Regions from separate parts of the Rhizobium sp. FG113 genome, predicted to be linked through region 1. Evidence: predicted binding sites of a transcription regulator. Region 1 holds the regulator's gene; each other region holds the start of a gene.
The links. Region 1 encodes LexA, which represses DNA repair genes until DNA is damaged. Its sites were predicted from a motif close to TGTTCNNNNTGTGTTCNG; they were not measured.

Region 2: a site for LexA is predicted at 5,372-5,389, ahead of ACODTZ_RS22695 (ImuA family protein). Genes of this name have one in related genera too.
Region 3: a site for LexA is predicted at 1,984-2,001, ahead of ACODTZ_RS23700 (glycosyl transferase). Genes of this name have one in related genera too.

Annotation. Positions count from the first base shown of each region.
Region 1 covers NZ_JBMDKV010000003.1:199,086-206,927, reverse strand. Annotated here, with positions in the region: gene eno (phosphopyruvate hydratase) at 1-455, opposite strand, end outside; gene kdsA (3-deoxy-8-phosphooctulonate synthase) at 610-1,452, opposite strand; gene ACODTZ_RS11230 (VOC family protein) at 1,449-2,333, opposite strand; gene lexA (transcriptional repressor LexA) at 2,533-3,258, shown strand; gene ACODTZ_RS11220 (ComEC/Rec2 family competence protein) at 3,252-5,699, opposite strand; gene gltA (citrate synthase) at 5,994-7,283, shown strand; gene lpxB (lipid-A-disaccharide synthase) at 7,317-7,842, opposite strand, start outside.
Region 2 covers NZ_JBMDKV010000011.1:94,664-102,505, reverse strand. Annotated here, with positions in the region: gene ACODTZ_RS22705 (error-prone DNA polymerase) at 1-3,139, opposite strand, end outside; gene ACODTZ_RS22700 (Y-family DNA polymerase) at 3,136-4,647, opposite strand; gene ACODTZ_RS22695 (ImuA family protein) at 4,568-5,323, opposite strand; gene ACODTZ_RS22690 (hypothetical protein) at 5,510-5,785, shown strand; gene ACODTZ_RS22685 (hypothetical protein) at 5,782-6,108, shown strand; gene ACODTZ_RS22680 (SOS response-associated peptidase) at 6,121-6,849, shown strand; gene ACODTZ_RS22675 (hypothetical protein) at 7,007-7,780, opposite strand.
Region 3 covers NZ_JBMDKV010000012.1:80,623-88,464, reverse strand. Annotated here, with positions in the region: gene ACODTZ_RS23710 (4-(cytidine 5'-diphospho)-2-C-methyl-D-erythritol kinase) at 1-887, shown strand, start outside; gene moaB (molybdenum cofactor biosynthesis protein B) at 874-1,419, shown strand; gene ACODTZ_RS23700 (glycosyl transferase) at 1,423-1,941, opposite strand; gene ACODTZ_RS23695 (PA0069 family radical SAM protein) at 2,083-3,240, shown strand; gene rnhB (ribonuclease HII) at 3,406-4,077, shown strand; gene ACODTZ_RS23685 (F0F1 ATP synthase subunit B) at 4,177-4,668, opposite strand; gene ACODTZ_RS23680 (F0F1 ATP synthase subunit B) at 4,672-5,310, opposite strand; gene ACODTZ_RS23675 (F0F1 ATP synthase subunit C) at 5,389-5,616, opposite strand; gene ACODTZ_RS23670 (F0F1 ATP synthase subunit A) at 5,686-6,438, opposite strand; gene ACODTZ_RS23665 (AtpZ/AtpI family protein) at 6,514-6,858, opposite strand; gene ACODTZ_RS23660 (cell wall hydrolase) at 7,141-7,842, opposite strand, start outside.

The DNA of each region.
Region 1 (7,842 bases):
CCGCCGTTGATGATGTTCATCATCGGAACCGGCAGCAGGTGAGCGGAAGCGCCACCAACGTAACGGTAGAGCGGCAGGCCGGCAGCTTCGGCGGCAGCCTTGGCGACAGCGAGCGAAACGCCGAGGATGGCGTTGGCGCCGAGGCGCGACTTGTTCGGCGTGCCGTCCAGTTCGATCATGATGTTGTCGATCTGGATCTGGTTTTCAGCGTCGATACCGCCGATGGCGTCGAAGATTTCCGTGTTGGCGGCTTCGACGGCCTTTTCGACACCCTTGCCGAGATAACGCTTGCCACCATCGCGGAGTTCGACGGCTTCATGAGCGCCGGTCGACGCGCCCGATGGAACGGCGGCGCGGCCCATGCTGCCATCTTCGAGATAGACATCGACTTCGACGGTGGGGTTACCACGGCTGTCGAGAATCTCGCGGGCGATAATATCGGTAATAGCGGTCATCGGCTCTTCTCTGCTTGAGGGGTGGATAAATCGTTTGAAATTCGTCTTTAATCGAAGATGCGCAAATTACAATGCCAGTTTGGGGCCGTTTTGCGCATGCTTCGCCGCTTTATTCCTCGTGGCCTAATACACGAACGTGTCAGTCTTTTGAACGTCAGCCCTTGGCGATGGCGTCGAAGGCCAGAAGCTTCTCCAGCAGGCGCGGCATGTCCTTGAGATAGACCATGTTCGGACCATCCGACGGCGCGTTATCGGGATCTTCGTGCGTCTCGACGAACACACCGGCGACACCGACGGCAACAGCGGCACGCGCCAGCGTTTCCACGAATTCGCGCTGGCCGCCACTGGAGCCACCCTGCCCGCCCGGCTGCTGCACCGAGTGGGTCGCATCGAACACGACAGGGGCACCCATGGCTTCCATGATCGGCAGCGAGCGCATGTCGGAGACCAGCGTGTTATAGCCGAAGGAAGCGCCGCGTTCGCACAGCATGATGTTCGGGTTGCCGCTGGCATTCAGCTTGGCCAGCACGTTCTTCATGTCCCAAGGCGCCAGGAACTGGCCCTTCTTGACGTTGATGGCACGGCCGGTCTTTGCGGCGGCGACCAGCAGGTCCGTCTGCCGGCTAAGGAAGGCCGGAATTTGCAGCACGTCGACGACAGTGGCGACTTCGGCGCACTGCTCCTCGGTGTGGATGTCGGTGAGAACGGGGAAACCGTATTCCTTCTTGAGATCGGCGAACACTTCAAGCGCCGTTTCAAGCCCGATGCCGCGCTGGGCCGACAGCGAGGTGCGGTTGGCCTTGTCGAAGGAGGACTTGTAGACAAGGCCGATACCGAGCTTGTCGCAGAGCTCCTTCAGCGTGCCGGCGATCATGAAGGCATGGTCGCGGCTTTCCATCTGACAGGGGCCGGCGATCAGCGACAGCTTGCCGGTGTTGGAAAACACCACACGGCCGGCGCCTTCGCCAACGGCCACTTCGGAATTGGTTTCAGTCATCGTTTCTCCTCGAAGGCGAAGAGCGCGCCCTGGCCGGGTGCTGCCTTCACCAGAATTCGATTGTTCTTGCGTGTATAGGTGATCCCGTTAGCAGCCAAATGCGCCTCTGTCACGGCGAGATCGGCAACGGAAAAGACAATCGCCGCGCCGCGCAGGCCGCGATCGGCCTTGGGCTCGGCGAGATCGTAGTAAGCGTTCAGACCATCCGGCGAAAGGATATTAATGCGGGCGTTGCCGGCATCCAGGCTGACGCCGAATGCCTCCTCGCGGAACGCCTGCGCATCCGACGCCAGCTGCAACAGCGGCGCGAACGCCTTGGGATCGGACGACGAGAGCACGATCGACAGGATACCCAACACACCGTTTGCGTGCTTTTCCAAGGCCTTGCGGTCGCTGGGCAGCGGGTTGACGCGCTGGCAGGCGAAGAGGAAGAAATCGGGTGCGCGCAGATCGGCCGCGAAAGCCAGGCGGAACGCCGCGGTCGCTTCAGAACCATCCGGCATCTTCATCTGCCGGGCGAACTGCAGCATCTCGCCGCCGCTCATGCCATCGTCGATGAAGCGGGTGTGATCGCTATCGGCATCCGGCGTGCCGAAAACGATCGCCGACAGGCCGTCGTCGCCGCAGCGGAAGCGAAAGGCGCGGTCGCGAGCGGTGAAAACGTTGCCGTCACCGATGGCCGCCTCGTATGTCTCCAGGCTGGTGATGCCGAGCGGCTCGATATAGGTTTTGTCGGCGAAGAAGACGCAGGCATTCTCGGTGCCAAAAGGGTGCCGCGCATCGGCGGCGACGGTGAAGCCCAGCTTGCCCAGGCGCTCGCGCGCCATCTCGATGTTGACGACCGGCAGCACCACGTGGTCCAGGGGATGGGGGTCACTCATCGGCAAATCCTCCCGAAATCGGCAGAGATGTGCGCTGGCTTTCGCCACAATGCAAGAGGCCGGCGCGGTTAAATCGAATGAAGTGCAAAATCGCGACGATTCCGAGCCAAGTTTTACGAAAATTTAGGCACTTGCGGAACACATATGGAACATATAGTGTCCGTTCTGGCTTTGTTTCACGACTCTGGGGTTCATTTCGATGCTGACACGCAAGCAACAAGAACTGCTTCTGTTCATTCATGAGCGGATGAAAGAGTCGGGCGTTCCGCCATCCTTCGATGAAATGAAGGATGCACTCGATCTCGCATCAAAATCCGGCATTCACCGGCTGATCACCGCGCTGGAAGAGCGCGGCTTCATTCGCCGGCTGCCGAACCGAGCGCGCGCGCTTGAGGTCATCAAGCTGCCGGAAGCCTATAATCCGAGCCTGCAGCCGCGACGCGGCTTCTCGCCGAGCGTCATTGAAGGCAGCCTCGGCAAGCCGCAGCCGGTGGCCGCAGCCCCTGCCCCGAAGGCCGCGCCGAGCGCCGACAACGGCAACTCAGCGTCCGTTCCCGTCATGGGCCGCATCGCCGCCGGTGTGCCGATCTCGGCGATCCAGAACAACACCCACGACATCACCGTCCCCGCCGACATGCTCGGCTCCGGCGAGCACTACGCGCTCGAGGTCAAGGGCGACTCGATGATCGAAGCCGGCATTTTCGACGGCGACACCGTCATCATCCGCAACGGCAACACCGCCAACCCCGGCGATATCGTTGTGGCGCTTGTCGATGACGAGGAAGCGACGCTGAAGCGCTTCCGCCGCAAGGGCGCCTCGATCGCGCTGGAAGCCGCGAACCCGGCTTACGAAACGCGTATTTTCGGGCCCGACCGCGTCAAGGTTCAGGGCAAGCTCGTCGGGCTTATTCGCCGGTATCACTGAGTGGTGACGTCACTAGTTGGTGACGGATCATCGCTGAAGCTGTCGTTGCGCCAGTCATAGGCGCGATGACGCATCCAGGGACGACCGAGGCTTTCATAAGCGGTTTTGACGACAGGCGCCCCCTGCTCGTCGATGCGGATTTCGACGGCGCCTGATCGCCTGAGGGTTTCGCCGGTCAATAGCATTGCGCCGGAACGGCATGTCGCCTGGCGCAGACGGACAGGCGTGATGACGATATCGGCCACATCGCAGGCGGGACCGAGATAGGCGGCGTTTTCGAGCGTTGCGATGATGTAGCCGCTGTCGAGCGATGTTACGCACCAGGCCGTCTTGAGGCACTGAAAAGCGCTGTCATTTGTGGACGCTGCGGCATCGCGCATCATGGCGCGGGCTTCGCCTTGTTGTTTCAGTGTCAGCCTTGGTCGTGGCTCTCCCCTCTTCGGGATGGGCAAGGCCTCGCCTTCAAGCATGTCAGGCGGCTTGTGTTCTTCGATCGCGAGCGCGCGTTGCCATTGCCCGAAGATGAAGTCGGGCGGGCGTTCGCGGTTGCTGGCGAGACTGTCGCCTGTAACTGCTGCCACGAGGCTTCCGTCCTCGGAGACGACCAGCTCAGGCGCAGATGCCGCAGGCAGCAGAACAACGACGAGCGTTGCAAGCGCGGCCCCCACAGCACCGATCCATCGCAGCCGTGTCCGCATCAGCCCCCAGACTAGGAAGCCGAGCACGGCGATCGCGAAATACCACTGCGGTATCCGCCCGATATCGACACTGCCGCCCCAGCCGGAAACCATCTTGGCGATGTCGATCACCAGATCCAGCCCGAAGCCCGCGACGGTCCATAGTGGCGCGTCCAGACCAAAGGGCGTCGCTAACATCGCGAGCATTCCGAAAGGCATGACGATGAAGGAGATGACGGGCATGGCGAGCAGGTTGGCGGGAAGGCCGTAGCCGCTCAACCTGTGAAAATGCTCGATCGAAAACAGCGCCGTCGAGAAACCGCCGATCATCGAGGTCAGCGCGATGCCGCCGAAGAAGCGAAGCGTGACCATGACCGGCTTTATCGCGGGATGCGTGAGAAGAACGCTTTCGCGAGGCCGCCTCCTGGTCCAGACAGCAAAGCCCGCGACCAGCGCCAGTGTCGCGGCGTAGGACATCTGGAAGCTGGGACCGAGCACCTCCGATGGGGACATCAGTATGATCAGCAGCGCCGAGAGCGCGATGTTGCGCAGGCTGATCGAGGGGCGATCGAACAGCACCGCGACAAGCATGATCGCCATCATGATGAAGGCGCGCTCGGCCGAGACCGCGAAGCCTGAGATCATGTAATAGGCCGTCAACGCCAGAAGCGCGCTGCCGGCGGCGAACTTCTTGGTCGGATAGGCCTGCGCGAAGCCAGGAAACAGTCCAAAGAACAGCCGCAGCCCGACAAAGCAGATGCCGGCTGACAGGGCCATGTTGAGGCCTGATATCGCCACGATATGGGCGAGGCCGGATTGGCGCAGCGCCTCCGTCGTCTCGTTGGAGATGGCACGTCTCTCATCGGTGACCAGCGAGGCGGCGAAGGCGCCGGTATCATCAGGCAGGATGCTGCGGATGCGGTCGCCAATCCGGCTGCGCAGACCGTAGAGCCATTCCACGGCGCGATCGGCGGCAGAGAGATCGGCGATATCGGTCTGCGACGCGATGGTCTGCGGCATGCCGTAGAAGAAGCCGTTGGCGCCGATGCCGTCGAAATAGGCAGAGAAGGCGAAATCGTTGAGTTCGGGGAGCGCAGGTCCTGCCGGCGGCGTGAGGCGCACGCGGCCGGTCAACCAGCCACCGACCCCAACGGGCGCTCCTGCGCGCGCGACCAGCGAGACCTGCTGTGGCGGCCGCTTGAGAGAGGGCTCGTCCGTGCGCGTTACCCTTAAGATATAGCGCCAGCGGCCGTTGTCGTCGCCCTCGCGCCGTTCCACGCGGCCGGTCACAGTCGTCGTCACCGCTGTATCAAGCACGACGGTATCAGCGCGCCAGGTCTCGAGTTGCGCCGCGAACATGCCAAGGACGACTAGCAGGCCTGATATCGCCACACGGCGGGTGGCAACGCGCGCAGCGCCCGCCAGAACGAAGACGAGACCAAACAGCACAGCCCAGGCAAGGAGCCGTGAGGGCGGGATATCGACAGCAAGGCGGAACCAGGCGATGGCGCCAGCGCCGAGGAAGATGGGCGACGCCAGGAAGAAGCGGCCGTGATCGAATTCCGTGCTGAACGCTTGTGCTGCAACGGCTGCCTGGCGGCCGATCCCTCGGCTTGCGCGACTCAGAAAACCCGACGTCGACTGCGTCAACGGCGCGCGCGTCATTATGGCACGGGCATTTTGCCCTGGTACGGCCGGCAAATTGGCAATTTGCGCCGCTTCGGGTGGCATCAAAACGACGTGACTGGCATTCAACTCCGGCATGCAACGACACCCGAAAGCCACCCTGACCTGCAATCAGAATGAGGCCAGCGGAACCGAAACGCAACTATAATCGTTTGAATTCAAACGGGAAATAAAACCATCGAAAATGTCAGGATTATCATTGGCTTCCGCTATGCGGAGACGGCATCTCAGCAGTGCTCAAAAGTTGATACTGCGATGCACAAAATGGCATCACGGTAACTTGGCATTAGGCGCGCGATCATATAGCTATCGCAGACGACGCTTAACCCTATGGCGCTTTTAAGGCGCCAACCGCCAGTTTGGAGGATCAGAATGACGGATCAAAGCGCAACACTAAAACTCGGTGAGAAAACGGTCGACCTGCCGGTCAAGAGCGGCACGATCGGACCTGATGTCATCGATATCGGCGCCCTCTACAAGAACACGGCTTCCTTCACGTACGATCCTGGTTTCACCTCGACCGCATCCTGTGAATCGAAAATCACCTATATCGACGGCGACGAGGGCGTTCTGCTCCATCGCGGTTACCCGATCGAGCAGCTGGCCGAACAGGGCGACTTCCTCGAAGTCTGCTACCTGCTCCTCTACGGCGAACTGCCGACGGCCGCGCAGAAGAAAGACTTCGACTACCGCGTGACGCACCACACAATGGTGCACGAGCAGATGAGCCGCTTCTTCACCGGCTTCCGCCGCGACGCGCATCCGATGGCCGTCATGTGCGGCTGCGTCGGCGCCCTGTCGGCGTTCTACCACGACAGCACCGACATCACCGATCCGCACCAGCGCATGGTCGCTTCGCTGCGCATGATCGCCAAGATGCCGACGATCGCCGCCATGGCCTACAAGTACCATATCGGCCAGCCCTTCGTTTACCCTAAGAACGACCTCGACTACGCGTCCAACTTCCTGCGCATGTGCTTTGCCGTTCCTTGCGAGGAATATGTGGTCAATCCGGTGCTTGCCCGCGCCATGGACCGCATCTTCATCCTGCACGCAGACCACGAGCAGAACGCTTCGACCTCGACCGTTCGTCTCGCCGGCTCCTCGGGCGCAAACCCGTTCGCCTGCATCGCAGCCGGCATTGCCTGCCTCTGGGGCCCTGCCCACGGCGGCGCCAACGAAGCGGCTCTCAACATGCTGCAGGAAATCGGCACGGTTGACCGCATCCCTGAATACATCGCCCGCGCCAAGGACAAGAACGATCCGTTCCGCCTGATGGGCTTTGGCCACCGCGTCTACAAGAACTACGACCCGCGCGCCAAGATCATGCAGAAGACCACGCATGAAGTGCTAGGCGAGCTCGGCATCAAGGACGATCCGTTGCTCGACGTCGCCATGGAACTCGAGCGCATCGCGCTGACCGATCCATACTTCATCGAGAAGAAGCTCTATCCGAACATCGACTTCTATTCGGGTATCACGCTCAAGGCTCTCGGCTTCCCCACGACCATGTTCACCGTTCTGTTCGCTCTCGCGCGCACCGTCGGCTGGATCGCACAGTGGAACGAAATGATCGAGGATCCCCAGCAGCGTATCGGCCGTCCGCGCCAGCTATACATCGGCGAAGCGCAGCGCGACTACGTTCCGGTTTCCAAGCGTTAATCTCGACGCATCGAAGCTTAAAAAGAAACCCGGTCAGTTGTGACCGGGTTTTTTGTTTTTCAGCACATGGAGCACGATTTCCGCGGCGTGGACGCCGGGCGGTTTTTCGGTCTGCATCCGCTCCCAGACGAGATCGTATCCCTCCATCATCGAGCGACGCGGCAAGGTGTCGGATGAGAGCTTCTCGGCCCAGCGGGTGAAACTCGCGCCGCGCACGACTTCGTTGATATATTCGGGCACGACCGCGTAATCGGCGACGAGGTTCGGGATCGCCGCCGTCCAGATCTTGATCTTGCCAGTCATCAGCTTGATGATCCAATCGACCTTATAAGCCGAGACCGTGGGGACGCCTGCAAGCCCCAGTTCCAGGATGACAGTGCCGGATGCGGCCATGGCGGCGTCGGCCTCGGCGAATGCCTTCCACTTGTCGTCCTTGCCCGTCACCACGTCGGGCTTGACCGGCCAATCCTTGATAATCTCGCGCACCATGGCCTCGCGGCGCGGCGCTGTCGGCAGGACAAAGCGCATGCCTTCGTTGCGGGCGGAGAGCTCGGCCACT
Region 2 (7,842 bases), on a different contig from region 1:
ACTCATCACCGCGCCCGCTCGGCAGCACGAAGCCAGAGTCCCTATCCGCCAAACCGGATAGATCGCCTGTTAAATCGAACAACTGCTGAGCAACCAGGTGAACGACTTCGCCTTCCCTCTGAACGCGGCCATTGATCGCCATCATCGACGCGCCCAGCACGATCTGTCGCCGCCGCTCAAACAACGATGGCCAAACGACAACGTTAGCAGGCCCGCTCTCGTCTTCGATCGTGATGAACATCACGCCCTTTGCGCTCCCTGGCTTCTGCCGGACCAACACGAGCCCCGCAGTCATGACCCAGCGGCCATTGCGGGCGTTCATTGCCTCGGCGCAGGTCACGATCCGGCGTCCAGCCAAATCCTTGCGTAGAAACGCGACCGGGTGTTCTCGTAGTGTCAGGCCGACGTGGCTATAATCCTCCACCACGTTGTGACCATCCGTCATCTGCCGCAGTTCGACTACGGGCTCCCGCTGCTCGGCGACCGCACGGTCTTCGCGCTCGGCGGCAGCCGCGAACAACGGCAGCGGCTCGTCGCGCAGCGCCTTGATCGCCCACAACGCATCGCGGCGCTGCAGACCCAGCGAAGGCAGGAATGCATCAGCCTCTGCCAATTCCACCAAGGAATCCGCAGGCACATTCGATCGACGCCATATGTCGTCAACGGACTCGAACGCGCGGTTCATACGCGCCGAGACTATCCGAGCGACACTGGCGTTCGGCAGCCCCTTGATAAGCCTCATTCCGAGACGGACAGCGTAACGGTCGGAGCCTTCAATTTCCTCGAGCGTGCAGTCCCAACGCGATCTGTTGACGCAGACAGGTCGGATTTCAACGCCGTGGTTTCGAGCATCTCCGACAATCTGGGCGACAGCGTAAAAACCCATTGGTTGACTGTTTACCAGAGCGGCACAGAAGACCTCCGGATGATGGCATTTCATCCAGTTCGACGCGTACGCGATGAGCGCGAAGGACGCGGCATGGCTTTCGGGAAAACCGTAGGACCCGAACCCCTCAAGCTGGCTGAAGGTCTTTTCGGCAAATTCGGGGCTATATCCGTTGCGCACCATCCCATCGACGAGCTTCGCCTTAAATTTCGAGACCCCTCCTGTGAACTTGAACGTCGCCATCGATTTCCGCAGCTGGTCGGCCTCCCCACCCGTGAACCCGGCGCAGACCATAGCGACCTTCATCGCGCTCTCCTGAAACAGTGGGACGCCCAGCGTCTTGCCGAGCACAGCTTCGAGTTCGGGGGTTGGATACACGGGGTCTTCCTTGCCCTCACGGCGACGGAGGTATGGATGGACCATGTCACCTTGAATCGGACCGGGCCGGACGATCGCGACTTGGATGACGAGATCGTAGAAGGTCCTTGGCTTCAGCCGAGGGAGCATGGCCATCTGCGCACGGCTTTCAATCTGGAACGTACCGAGCGTGTCAGCCCTGCGGATCATCTCGTACGTCCGCGGGTCCTCTTGCGGAATGCGTGCAAGGTCGAGGTCGACGTCCTTGTGCTGCCTGAGCAGTTCAAACGCCTTGGCCATACACGTGAGCATACCGATGGCGAGCACGTCGACCTTCATGAATTTGAGGGCTTCGATATCGTCCTTATCCCACTCGATCACCTGACGATCGGCCATCGTCGCTGGCTCGATCGGCACGAGATTGTCGAGTCGGTCATGGGTCAGGACAAAACCACCCGGATGCTGACCGAGATGGCGGGGTGCCCCCATTAGTTGCTGCGCGAGCTTGAGCGTAAGGGCCAGGCGACGATCATTTGGATTCAGGCCTCGGGTCTCAAGTCTCTGGTCGGAAACCAGTTCTTCCGACCAATGCCACATCCCTGAGGACAAAGCCTTGATGACATCCTCAGGCAGGCCGAGTGCCTTGCCGACATCACGTATTGCCCCCTTCGCCCGGTATCGGTTCACGGTTGCGCAGAGTGCCGCCTTATCCTTGCCGTAGGTCTTGTAAATCCATTGGATGACCTCCTCTCGTCGCTCGTGCTCGAAGTCGACGTCGATATCCGGCGGCTCGTCGCGCTCCCGCGATACAAAGCGCTCGAATAGCAAATCGTTGGTTTCCGGATCGATGGATGTGATGCCCAGGATGTAGCAGATAGCCGAGTTGGCGGCCGATCCCCTGCCCTGGCAGATGATGCCCTTACTCCTTGCAAACCGAACGATGCTGAACACCGTCAAAAAATAGGGGGCGTACTGCATCTCGTTGATCAGGTCGAGTTCGTGATGGATCGCTTTCACCACCTTTTGAGGCACACCCTCCGGATAGCGGTTCGGGATGCACTCGCGGACATAATGCGCGAGCGACTGCTGAGCATCCATGCCCTCAACAATGGCTTCAAGCGGATACTGGTAGGTCAGCTCGTCGAGGCTAAAGCGGCAGCGGTCGACGATCTCCATCGTCCGGGCAAGCGCCTCTTGGTATCGTGGAAACAGTCTGGCCATCTCCTCAGGGGGCTTGAGGAAGCGGTCGGCATGCCGCTCGCGCTCAAAGCCCACTTCGTCGATGGTTGTCCTGTTGCGAATGCAGGTCACGACATCCTGGAGCTGCCGGCGGCCGGGCTCGTGAAACAGAACATCGTTTGTGACGACGGTCTTCACCCGGACCTTCGCCGCCATGTTCGAAATCTCGTGCAGCCGAAGCTGATCATTCGGGCGACGACGCAGGCTCAGGGACACATATGCCCGGTCGCGGAAGATGTCCGCCGTCTTCCTGAGCTGTACCGCACACACTTCGTCGGCAAGGTCAGGAACCAGAATGCCAATCAGACCGTCGGCATAGAGCGCAACGTCATCCAACGTCAGGATGCAGTTCACCTTACCACCGCGCTCCTTGCCGAGTGTCAGCAGGCGGGTGAGCCTGGAATAAGCGGCGCGATCCGTTGGGTAGACCAGAAGGGACATGCCGTCCTGGAGGTCCAGCCGACAGCCAACGACGAGCCGAACCCCGGTTGCGCGCGATGCCTCGAGCGCCCTGACGATCCCGGCAAGGGAATTGCGATCGACGATCCCCAGCGCCTCGATGCCCAGCTCCTTGGCCGTGGCGAACAGTTCGTCGGCGGATGACGCGCCCCGCAGAAAGCTGAAGTGGGTCGTGACCTGGAGCTCCGCGTAGGTCATCCGAATATTCCATGCACGAACCACCGATGCGATCCGGTCTCAGGATCGACGCCATCGCCCTGCCGAAAAATCCAGAGACGCTCGCCGCCTTCACCCTCAATGACGAAATAATCGCGGACGGCCTCAAGCTCGGCATCGCGTCGCCACCATTCTCCGAAGACCCGTTCGGGACCGTCGGCGCGTTTGACCTTCATCCGCCGGCCGCGCCAGACAATGCTGGCTGGAGGATAGTCGGGCATCAGTGCGATTGCGTCGATCCGATCCGGTCGAGCCAACAGGCGCACGGGACGCGGCCAGTGAAGCGCCCAGGTGTCGTCGCCAACCGCGGCGGCGGCTGCGATCCGCTGGACACTGCGTTCAGGCACGTCAGATGCGACTGGGCCCATCCTGTAAACACGCTGCCCTCGATTGCCGAAGATGTCGATCAGTGGCGTGACATCCGTCACCTCGTCCTCGACGAGCGCCGAGGCCGTCTGCAGCGCGTCAAGCGGTTCGGTCATCACCGCCACCAGCGTCAGCTTCTCGATACCGAAACCAGGTTCGATTTTCTCGGTGCGATCGCGGAACAGCTTGGTCAGCCACGCTATGTCGCGCGCGGGCTTCGCCGTCCCGGCTCGGATCGCCTGTCGGGTGCCGTCCACCTTCTCGACAATGAGATCGGTCCGCCGGACACCGAGACCCTTGCGCTGGAGTTCGGCCACAAGCTGCACAATCAGGCGACCGACATACTTGTCAATCGTCTCCGCAGCGCCAATGGGTTCGGCGAATGCCCGGCTGACCTCGATCAGGTCGGGAGTGCGGATGGGGTCTATTGGCTCCGCCATACGGCCGAACATCTGATCGAGGCGGCGACCGATCTCGGGGCCAAACCTGAGTGCAAGCGGTGCCCGCGGCTTCGCCGACAGCTCCCCGATCGTCCTGAAACCGAGGGTCCGGAGATCGCTGGAAATCTTGGGCGGAAGCCGCAGAAGGGACAACGGCAGGCTTTCCACCGCGCGAACCGTTTCGCCGACAGGCACGATGACCGCTTCGCGTTGAATGGCGCGAGCGCAGGCGTGGGCAGCTCCCCAGGTGTCGGCAATAGCAACACGCGCCGACAGTTTCTTCGCGCAGAAACGATTGGCGATCCCCGTCAGCATCGCCAACTCTCCGCCTTGAAGATGGTCGGCACCTTCCGTGTCCATGACGATCCCGTCAGGCGCATCCATCGCAACGATTGGGGAATACTGGCTAAGCGCCCAGAGCGTGATGCGCTCAAGTGCGGCCGCATCCGCAACCGGGTCAGCATCGGCCAGCATAAGACCTTGGAAGATGGCCTGCGCTTTCGCTGCGGGCATGCCGACACGGACGCCGGATTTCTTGGCGGCCGCATCGACGGCCGACACCCAGCGCTTGGACCCGCTGCGCGCGATAACCGCGATGGCCTGCTCAACGGAAATAGATGGATCGGCCCGCCTGATCCTGTCCGTCGCCAGGTCCGGTAGATAAATCGAGACGACCCGTGGCATCACACGCTCCAACGATAAACTCTGCGCACTCACCCGCTTTCACTCGTATCAATTCCAGCAACCATCTCGCCCTACCGATGCCCGGCACCGGAAGCGGCTCACTCGGGAGAACGCTGACCCGCCACCTGGTGGTCGCCGCCGTCGGCTGGCCGTAATCGCTAGCCTCGGTTTGCCGACGCCATCGTCGAACCGCCAGCCCGATGGTCCCCGTCTTCTCGGCCGCAAGCTGAAGCCGCCGGGATGTCGTCATTGGAAACCTCACCAGCTCGCCGACCACCGCGCCGAGCCCCCCATAGGCCAGTGCCTCCTCCATCGACGCCAGCACGTCCTCCTCCTTGTCGCTTTCGACAAAGATCACCCGTTTCGGATGGAGGCCTGCTTGCGCCAGAGCCGGGAAAAAGAGATCGGGTCGCGTGAGGCACCAGACGACCTGGCCTTTTGTCTGCGCCGCGATCCCAGCCACCATCAGCGCGGCAGCCGCTCCGTCGACGGTCCCTGCTCCACCGCCCGCGAACTCATGCAAGGCACCGAAGGCAAGTCCGCCGCCAGGCAATCGGTCGTCGATCTCCGGAATGCCGAACGGCAGGACACGCTTCTTGCGTGCTGACGCGCCTTCGAGATGCTGGATGCGCTCTCGTAGCTCCGAGATCACAAGATTTGTGGCACCCTGCGCCATCGCGACCTCTGTCTAAAACCGGGTTTCCATTTCGCTTCAAAGCGAGTATGTTCCCTTTTTGTTCCTGATCGACATGTGAGTCAATCGTGATGTTCGGGGCGAAATCGAACATCCAATGCCAGTCCACAGCGGCTTTGCAAGCGATCAGGAAACGAATTCAACGAGCTAACGAGCGTCCATCCACAGATGAGCACAATCGAAAAAATAAGAAAAAATTCCTCTGATGAGGACATTATTCTCCGGCAGGTGCAAGGTCACGTTCTGCGGGTCGACTGCCGGGCCTGCGGCCGCAGTGACGACCTCGATCGGAAAGCGGTGGTGAAACGCCATGGCGCATCAATCCCGATGCACAAGCTGCGTCGTAGGATCGGCCTCGGATGCGACCGGATGAATGCCACCGACGGCATCGACAGATGCCAGCTCACCATTTCTGCGAAACCCGACAAGGAGGACTTAGCGTGATCGACAACATCGTTTCAGTCGAAGACCGTCGTATCGCCAGGTTGGACGGCACGCTGTTCAGCCGCAGCGATGAAGAAGTCATGATCGCAAGCACCATCGCGAGCCTCGAGGCGCGTAATAAGGAGCGTGATACGGTGCGCGACTATATCGAGCGGATGGAAACCGGAGAAATCATGCTGCATCCCGACGATGGCACCGCGCCATCACCTTTGCCGCTTGCCCAACTTCTCGACCTCCTCTCCGGATACGACCACATGCTGTCCACCGAGATAGGCAGGCTTGAAGTCGAGAAGGAAAGCCTTCACGGTCCCTATCAGGATTGAGGAGGCTCCCGCATGTGCAATGCCTACAACGTCACGACCAATCAGCAGGCGATCCGGTCGTTCGTGTCGATCACCCACGACCATATCGGCAACATGGAAGAATCCATCGATGTCTATCCGGACCGTTTCGCGCCGATCGTCCGCAACCACAAAGATCGCCGCGAACTGACGATGGTCCGCTGGGGCATGCCCTCCTCCAGCAAGGCGTTGCTCGATGCCGCCAGTAAGCGGGCCGACAAGCTTCGCGCAAAGGGCAAGGAGTTTGATTTCAACGAACTCCTGAAGATGGAACCCGATGGCGGCACCACCAACATCCGGAACACGTCCAGCCAACATTGGAAGCGATGGCTTGGCGTACAGAACCGTTGTGTGGTCCCGTTCACCCGCTTCGCTGAACCCGATCCGGCCAGCAAGGTCGAAGGCGGCCGCACGCCGAATGCCTGGTTCACTAGCACGGGCGACGACCCGCTCATGTTCTTTGCCGGGCTCTGGGTCAAGGATTGGACCAGCGTGCGCAAGGTCAAGGACGGTCTCGTCACCATCGACCTGTTTGCCTTCCTGACGACCGAGCCCAACGGCCTCGTCGCGCCGATCCATCAAAAGGCCATGCCAGTTATCCTGACGACAAAGGACGAGGTCGAGACTTGGCTCACCGCTCCGTGGGACGAAGCAAAGGCCTTGCAAAGGCCGCTGCCGGAGGACCTGCTGAAAATCGAACCGGTGATGGATGCAGTTGCCTAATGTCCTGTATCAGTGCGTATTCGGTTGAATGCTGTCCGCAAACGGTCGAAGGAACCGCCTCACGATGTTCATGTTGTCGCTTTCGTCGGCTATACGCGAACTACGCAATGAGAAGACAAGGCCCGTTGCCGTGCGTCATCGGGGGCCAGAGCGCTGATCACTGCGTTTGCGCGTTGTATCTCAGCACTGAAGGCTCGATATCTTCGTATCCCCAATTCTTCAGCATTTCGTGAAGTGTGAGGTTCGTCGAAGAGTTTGGGCGGACAAGAAGCCGGTCACTGTGCAGGAAATCTCTTATCTCAAGACTCGGGTCACCACGGGTGTAATAGTCAACGAAGGCATACAGCCACTTCTTACATGCGAAGTTTCTCTTCAGCACCTCGATTTCAGCAGGCGCTTTGGAAGTGGTGATTGCTTCCCGGTAAGCATCAGTGCCCATATCAGTCATGGTCTCTTGGGACATCTGATCGTCCTCATCTCTGGTGAGCCAGATGCGGAGCAGCAAATATTTCTTGTCGCGCTCTGCAAGATTTTGTTCCCTACGCGACAGAAAGCTTTCCACGTCGAATTTTTTGCGGTCGCGTTCTGCGTCGTCGTAAAACGCGTCGAGAACCCAACCATCATCTGCACGTCCGGCAAAATCGTTCTGATCTCGTGGTGTCAAACTTGTGGCGCACAACACCTCCTGAGACTTTATGAATTCAGAAAACGCCTCATTCCTCGATTGCAGATTTACAGCACGTATAGCCAGATCGCCCTGTTGACTTGTGTAGTAAGCGGACAGTGCAGCAGCTATTGCAGCTCCTAAACTAAGGACATTGGCAAGTAGTAACATGTGCCTATCGAAGTGGTCCCCAGAAACGATCCTCTTGATCGGCCTCCAAATCCACACGAACAGGGGCGCAAAAGGGGAAAATATAAATTTCAGCATGCAGCGGCTCCGACACGTAAAACGAGGCCAAGCCTATAACCGCAAAAACTAAATATATCCCG
Region 3 (7,842 bases), on a different contig from region 1:
CCGACGGCGTTGCGATCAGCGAGGATGCCTTTGCCAAAATCAATCTGGCCCTGCACGTCACGGGCCAGAGAGACGACGGCTATCATCTGCTCGAAATGCTGGTGACGTTCACGCGGGCGGGCGACCGGCTGGACTTCGCGCCAGCGGATACCGATGAGTTTCACATCTCCGGCCGATTTGGCGACGCGCTCACTGGAGATGGCGGCACCAATCTGGTGCTGAAGGCGCGCGACGCGTTGCGTCTTGCCGTCCTCGACGTTGGCGGGACCGCACCGCCGGTCAGCATCCACCTGCGCAAGGATTTGCCGATTGCCTCGGGCATCGGCGGCGGCTCGGCAGATGCGGCGGCGGCACTGCGCGGGCTGATGCGGCTCTGGGGCACTCCCCTGCCCGCCGCGACCATCGACGTCATCGCCATCAAGCTCGGCGCCGATGTACCGATGTGTCTTGCGAGCCGGCCGCTGATTGCGCGCGGGATCGGCGAGCGGATCGAGACGGTGCGTGACTTGCCTATCTTCCCCATGGTGCTCGCCAATCCGCTGAAGGGGGTTTCGACGCCCGAGGTGTTCCGCCGACTAGCGACCAAGACGAACGGCGCGCTTGTGGTAGCACCCGGCCGCTCCTGGCTGGACGGGTTGCGCGCCACGCGCAACGATCTCGAACCGCCGGCGCGCGCGCTGCTGCCCGAGATCGCCGAGATTTCCGATATGCTCTCCGATCAAGGCGCGCGCTTCGTGCGGATGTCGGGCTCGGGCGCGACGTGCTTCGGCATATTTGCAAGCGCGGACGAAGCGAAGGCCGCAGCGGACGCGCTTCACGGCAAGCGGCCGGACTGGTATTTCGAGGCAACCGAAACATTGGCGGGAGATGATGATGACAGGCGTTGACGACACGCGTCCGTTCATTCCGGTGGGATTTGCCGTGCTGACGGTTTCAGACACGCGCACGGCTGCGGACGACCGCTCGGGCGATACGCTGGCGGCCCGCATCTCGGAGGCTGGGCACCGGCTGATCGCGCGCGCCATCGCGCCCGACGACAGGCAGGCGATCGCCACGCAGGTGCAGGCGTGGACGGCGCAATCGGACGTCGACGTGATCATCACCACCGGCGGAACCGGCTTTACCGGCCGCGACGTGACGCCCGAGACGCTGGAGCCACTGTTCGACAAGCGCATGGATGGCTTTTCGGCGGTCTTCCACCGCATCTCGCAGGACAAGATCGGCACGTCCACCGTGCAGTCGCGCGCGACGGCGGGGCTGATCGGCACCACCTTCGTCTTCGTGCTTCCGGGATCGCCCGGCGCCTGCAAGGACGCGTGGGACGGCATCTTGAAGGCGCAGTTCGATTATCGCCACATGCCGTGCAATTTCGTGGAAATCATGCCCAGGCTCGACGAACACCTGAAGCGCGGCGCTTAGAGCCTAGTTCCGCGCCGAGCGCGCCACCCACGACGGGATGAGCTCGGCCGATAGCTTGCGCAGCTTCTGCCCCTTGACGAATTCCGCCAGTTGCATGCCGCTGCGCGCCGTCGCCAGAGCATGTTTTTTCGGCAGCAACAGGCCAAGTTCAAGCGGCGCCAGACGGCGCAGGCGCTGATAGAAGGGCCGGCGATAACCACGCGAGGCGGTGAAGCGGGCGGGCAGCTTGTTCAGCGCCACATATTCGGCGATCTCGTCGATCCAGCCGCTTTGCGGGCGGGCGCCGGGCTCGACGAACAACAGCCATTCGCCGCGCGCCGAACGCAGTATGTCCTTGATATCCCAATGCTGATGGAAGCGGCAGCCGGCAGCGTCCGCGACCTTGGACGAGCCATCGCGCGAGCCGTGGTCGAGCACCACCACGTCGCTCACCAGCCCCTCCACGGCACCAGCAACCAACACCGATAATGTCTGCGCCAGCTCAGGTTCCTGATCCCGGCATTCCAATACGACAGTCAACATTGCTCATTTATAGTGCGACGCACAAAACATTACCAGCGACAGTTTTCCAAATTTGTTCTTGCATTGTTCTCATTTCAACGATAGGAATTTAATCACCAGAACGGATGGGGACGACGAGTCTTCCATCGACGGAGAAACCCGATGAACGAACAGTCCCTTGCAGGGCAGGCCGCATTCGCGCCTGCCAATACGGCGGATATTGCCGACGCGATGATCGTTTCTTCCGGCCTCAGGATCGAGGTCGACCGCCGGCGTGGCCGCGGTGCGGGACTGAACCCGAGCGGGCGCTTCGAGCCGCAGAGCCGCGAAGGCTTCGACGATGGCTGGCAGACGCTGGAAGAGTTGCCGCCGTTCAAGACCGAGGTGCAGATCGAAAAGCCGCGCACGGCGATCACCCGCAATGAATCGCCGGATATCCCCTTCGACCGTTCGATCAATCCCTATCGCGGCTGTGAGCACGGCTGTATCTATTGCTTCGCGCGGCCCACACACGCCTATATGGGCCTGTCCGCGGGGCTGGATTTCGAAGCCAGGCTGTTTGCCAAGCCGGATGCGGCCAAGCTCCTGGAACGCGAGCTTGCCAAGCCCGGCTACAAGCCGCGGGTGATCGCCATCGGCACCAATACGGATCCGTACCAGCCGATCGAAAAGGAATGGCGGATCATGCGGGATATCCTCGAGGTGCTGGAGCGGGCGAACCACCCTGTGTCGATCGTCACCAAGTCGGCGCTCATCCTGCGCGACCTCGATATCCTGCAGCGCATGGCGGAGAAGAACCTCGTGCGCGCTTCGCTGTCGGTGACGACGCTGGATCGCAAGCTGGCGCGGACAATGGAGCCCCGCGCCTCGACCCCATCGAAGCGGCTCGATGCGCTGAAGGCGCTGAGCGACGCCGGCATTCGCACGTCGGTGATGATGGCCCCGGTCATTCCGGCGCTGAACGACCATGAGATCGAGCGCGTGCTCGATGCGGCGCATGCCGCCGGCGCTACGGAAGCGGGTTATGTGATCCTGCGTCTTCCATTGGAAGTGTCGCCGCTGTTTCGCGACTGGCTGCTGCAGCACTATCCCGACCGTTACCGGCACGTCATGTCGCTGGTGCGCTCGATGCGCGGCGGCAAGGATTACGACGCCGATTTCAGCAAGCGCATGAAGGGCGCCGGTCCCTATGCCTGGCAGATCGCCCGGCGCTTCGAGATGGCCACGAAGCGGCTCGGCATGACCCGCCGCAGCATGCCGCTGCGCGACGACCTGTTCGTGCCGCCAAACGGCAGCGGCGTGCAGCTGTCGCTGCTCTAGTTTTGTAGCATGTCGTTGTCGCAAAACCTCTGCACACTTTTGCGCGACATGCTCGGACATTCCCTTACGGACGGCTGACCCTGGCCTTCCGTTCTCAAGTCCCCGGCCCGCCGCCCTGATCCGGGGACTTGCAGGAAATCGGGTTGGCGTGCGAAGTTCAGCCGCATGAAACGTCGCACGCCACCCGATTCTCCCATGCTTTTCGAAGATGTCCCGCTGCTTCCGGATTTCCGGCTGGAGCTGAAGGCGCGCAAGGCCGGCCACTGGCCCGTCGCCGGCGCCGACGAGGCAGGGCGCGGGCCGCTGGCGGGGCCCGTGGTCGCCGCCGCCGTCATTCTCGACCCGAAGCGCATCCCCGATGGCCTGAACGATTCCAAGCAGCTCTCCGCGCAGAGACGGGAAGAGCTGTTCGAGCAGATCCTTGCCACCGCAACCGTCGCGATCGCCTCATCCAGCTCGCGTCGCATCGACGAGACGGATATCCGCAAGGCGAGCCTCGATGCCATGCGCCGCGCGATCCTCAGCCTCTCCATCCCGGCAAGCTATGTGCTGACCGATGGGCTTGACGTGCCCCCTGGGCTCGATTGCCCCGGCCAGGCCGTCGTCAAGGGCGATGCCCGCTCCGTGTCGATCGCCGCCGCCTCCATCGTCGCCAAGGTCACGCGCGACCGGATGATGACCCGCGCCGACCTGATCTTCCCCGCCTATGGTTTCGCCGCGCATGCGGGCTACGGCACCGCGCGCCACCGCGCCGGCATCGACAGCCATGGCCCCTGCCCGCTGCACCGCATGAGCTTCGGGCGGCTCAAGCAGTTCCTGGTCACCGACGGCGAGTAGACGGCACCTCGGCCGGCTTCCGGGCGCTACCGCGAACAACACCTCCAAAACGCAAAAAGCCCCGGCGAACCGGGGCTTCGAAATGTAATAGGACCGATCTCAGTTGAGGCGGGTCTTTACCTGGCCGAGGGCGTTACCGAAGAGTTCGGACTGAACCTTGGCATCGGCCTTCTTGACGAGAACCGTTTCAGCGGCGGCGATGGCGAGGTCGACGGCTGCGGAACGAACCGCCTTCATCGCATCGGCTTCGGCCTGCTTGATCTTCGCTTCCGAAACCGCGGTGCGGTTGGCAACGAATTCCTCGGTCTTCTTCTTGGCTTCGGCGGTGAACATTTCCGCTTCGCGCTCGGCGGCTGCCAGGATATGGGCAGCTTCCGCTTCGGCTTCCTTGCGCTTGCGCTGATATTCGGCCAGCAGGTGCTGGGCCTCTTCACGCAGGCGCTTGGCTTCCGACAGCTCGTTGCGGATCTGATCGGCGCGGTCGTCGAGCGACGTCGCCATCATGCCGGGAACCTTGAGGTAGACGACCAGTGCCAGGAACAGGACGAGACCGACGAATGCGAAGAATGTTGCGTCCAGTGCAAATTCCATCGATCAAGCTCCCTTCTTGGCCGCGGTAACGGCGGACGTGACTTCAGCCTTGGTGGCGGTGCCACCGATCAGCTGCTCGACGACGGCCTTTGCCGTTTCCTCGGCGATCGTGCCGACATCCGCGAATGCCTTCGCCTTGATATCGGCGATGTGGCCTTCCGCAGCCTTCAATTTTTCGCCCAGAGCGGCTTCAACCGCACGGCGGTCAGCCTCGGCCTTGAGCTTGGCGGCGTCGCGCGCTGCCGTGCCGATTGCGTTCGACTTGGCGCGGGCTTCTGCGAGTTCGGCTTCGTAGGCAGCAACGTCCGCGTCTGCCTGCGCCTTCAGGCGTGCAGCCTCATCGAGGTCCTGGGCGATGCGCGTGTGGCGCTGCTCGAGGATACCGCCGATGCGCGGTGCAATGACCTTTTGCATGAGCACGAAGAAAATGACGAAGGTGATCGCCAGCCAGAGCAGCTGGGACGCATACGTCGAAGTATCGAAAGGCGGGAAAACACCGCCATGGTGTTCGGCTGGCACGCCGGTCTCGGTATGAACCTCGCCTGCGGCCGGGGCAGCATGCGCGTCTGTACCGGTCGCTGCACCAGTTTCTGCGGTTCCCGCCGGGGCTTCTTCAGCGTAAGCCGGGGTCACAAAAAACATGCTCACCTCCAGGTGTACTGCAAATACAAAGGATCACGGCTCGCTGTTCGCAGGCCGTGATCCCTCAGTGCGCCGAAATTAAACGGCGAACAGCAGAAGGAGAGCGACGAGCAGCGAGAAGATGCCCAGAGCTTCCGTAACGGCGAAGCCGAATACCAGACGGCCGAACTGGCTGTCAGCGGCAGACGGGTTGCGCAGGGCGCCCGACAGGTAGCTGCCGAAGATGTTGCCGAGGCCGAGAGCCGTACCGGCCATACCAAAGCAAGCGAGGCCTGCACCGATGAATTTTGCTGCTTCCGCGTCCATGTTGTACTCCTTTGAAATGGTTGTTGCGGCGAATTGACTGACGCCCGCGGACGTCAATGTCGGTATCCCTTAGTGGCCACCCGGATGGATCGCGTCGTTGAGGTACATGCAAGTCAGTACCGCAAAGACGTAAGCCTGGAGGAAGGCGACGAGGAACTCGAGACCCGTCAGGGCGACGGTCATGATGAGGGGAAGAACGGCGCCGCCGATACCAACCGCACCCATGGCTCCAAGCGAGGCAACGAAGCCCGCGAACACTTTAAGGGTGATGTGACCGGCCAGCATGTTGGCGAAGAGACGAACGGAGAGCGAAATCGGACGCGACAGGAACGAGATGATTTCGATGGCGACGACCAGCGGCAGCAAGATGCCGGGAACGCCCTGAGGCACGAAGACATTCAGGAAGTGGAAGCCGTGCTTGTAGAAGCCGTAAACCAGAACCGTGCCGATGACGAGCAGAGCAAGAGCAAAGGTGACGATGATCTGGCTGGTGATGGTGAAGAAGTATGGGAACATGCCGAGCAGGTTTGCCGTCAGCACGAACATGAAGAGCGAGAAGACCAGCGGGAAGAACTTCATCCCCTTGGATCCGGCGCCCTCTTTCAGCATTCCCGCGATGAACTCGTAGGACATTTCAGCGACCGACTGCGAGCGGCCCGGCACGATGGCGCGGTTCGACGTCGAGAAATAGAGGAAGCCGGCGGCCACGGCAGCGGAAGCCGCCATGAACAGCGAGGCGTTCGTAAACGAGAAATCAATCCCGCCGATTTCGATCGGCACAATCTTCTGGATCAGGAACTGATGAGTCGGATCGTTAGACACCGCTTGTTCTCTCTATATCTTATACCCGCACGAGACGGGATTATTGCACTGGATCGAACGCCTGAACGTTCCGCCCTATTTCCGGTCGCTTTCGCGCATATCGAGATCAGGTTTCGCAACCTTGCCCGCAGCGCGCATCACGTTCAGCACGCCGGCACCAAATCCAAGAAGAAGAAGTACGATCAATCCCCAAGGCGCAGTGCCGACAAAACGGTCGAAGAGATAGCCCAGGACAGCGCCGACCACGACCGCGGAAATGAACTCGCTCGAAAGCTTCATCGCCTGGGCATAGCCCTTGCGGCTTACCTCGGCGCGGGCTTCGTCGGCCTCGTCCTTCCCCGCCTCGATGCGCTTGGTCGCGAGTTCCGCTCCCAGTTGCGCACGGCGCTTTTCCAGACTCTCCTCGCGGTCATCCGCCATCGTGCTCTCCTCCGCCTGCCGCCGTCCGCTACGCCGCTACCCCGGTTTACCGGACAACGACCCCAAGGCTGAAGAACCTTCCGGCCCGCTTTGAAGTCGCGCGCAACATAGTTTTAGCAAAATCCATAGTCAAGGCGTAGCAGGCCGATGTCCAGCCATAAAATAAGCGATCAAAAACATATGGTTAGATCGATACGGGCGGGTTGTGGCGGAATCGGGGGAAAGAATCCGCGGGCTGACGCGGCAATAAGGCGCGAAAACGCGCCTTTTACCGGGTTTTTGTCAGCTCCAGCCGCCACCATAGGTGCGGTAGAAGACGTGCAGGCCGATGCGGCCGACCTTTTCCATGGTCTTTGCCCATTTCGGGCGAACATAGACGGCGTGGTAATGGGTGGCGGAGCCAACCTGGGGCAGCCAGATGCGGCCGGCGGTGACCGCCATCGCCACATCGCGGGCGATTCTCCAATGGGCCTGCGAGTTCACGCGGTCCTTGATGTTGTCGCAAGCGAAGGAGAACTGGCAGCGGTTGCGCCAATCCTCGTTCTGGTAGACGACGCCGCAGATGGTCTTCGGGTAAGCCGGGTTGCGCACGCGGTTGAGGATGACCTGGGCGACGGCCGCTTGGCCCTTCACGGTTTCACCACGCGCCTCGAAATAGATGCCTGACGCCAGACACTGCTGCTCGGCAGGCGAAAAGACGCTGGCCGGCAGGATGCTCGCGGCCCAGGCGTGATCCTTCGGGCCGATCTGCGGCACGAAGCGACCGTTGTCGGCCTTGTCGGTCAAGATCGAATCGAAGGGGGACTGGCGAGCATAATCGGGAGCGGCGGGAGCGAATGCGGTTGCGAGCACGTCGGACTTGTTGCTGGTGACGAGATCGGCCAGCATCGGCGAGATGTCGGCTGCGGGCTTCGGCGGCTGCTTGCGATAGAAGTTGGTGGCGATCTCGATTTCCTTGCCGCGGATCTTCGGCTTCACGAAGGC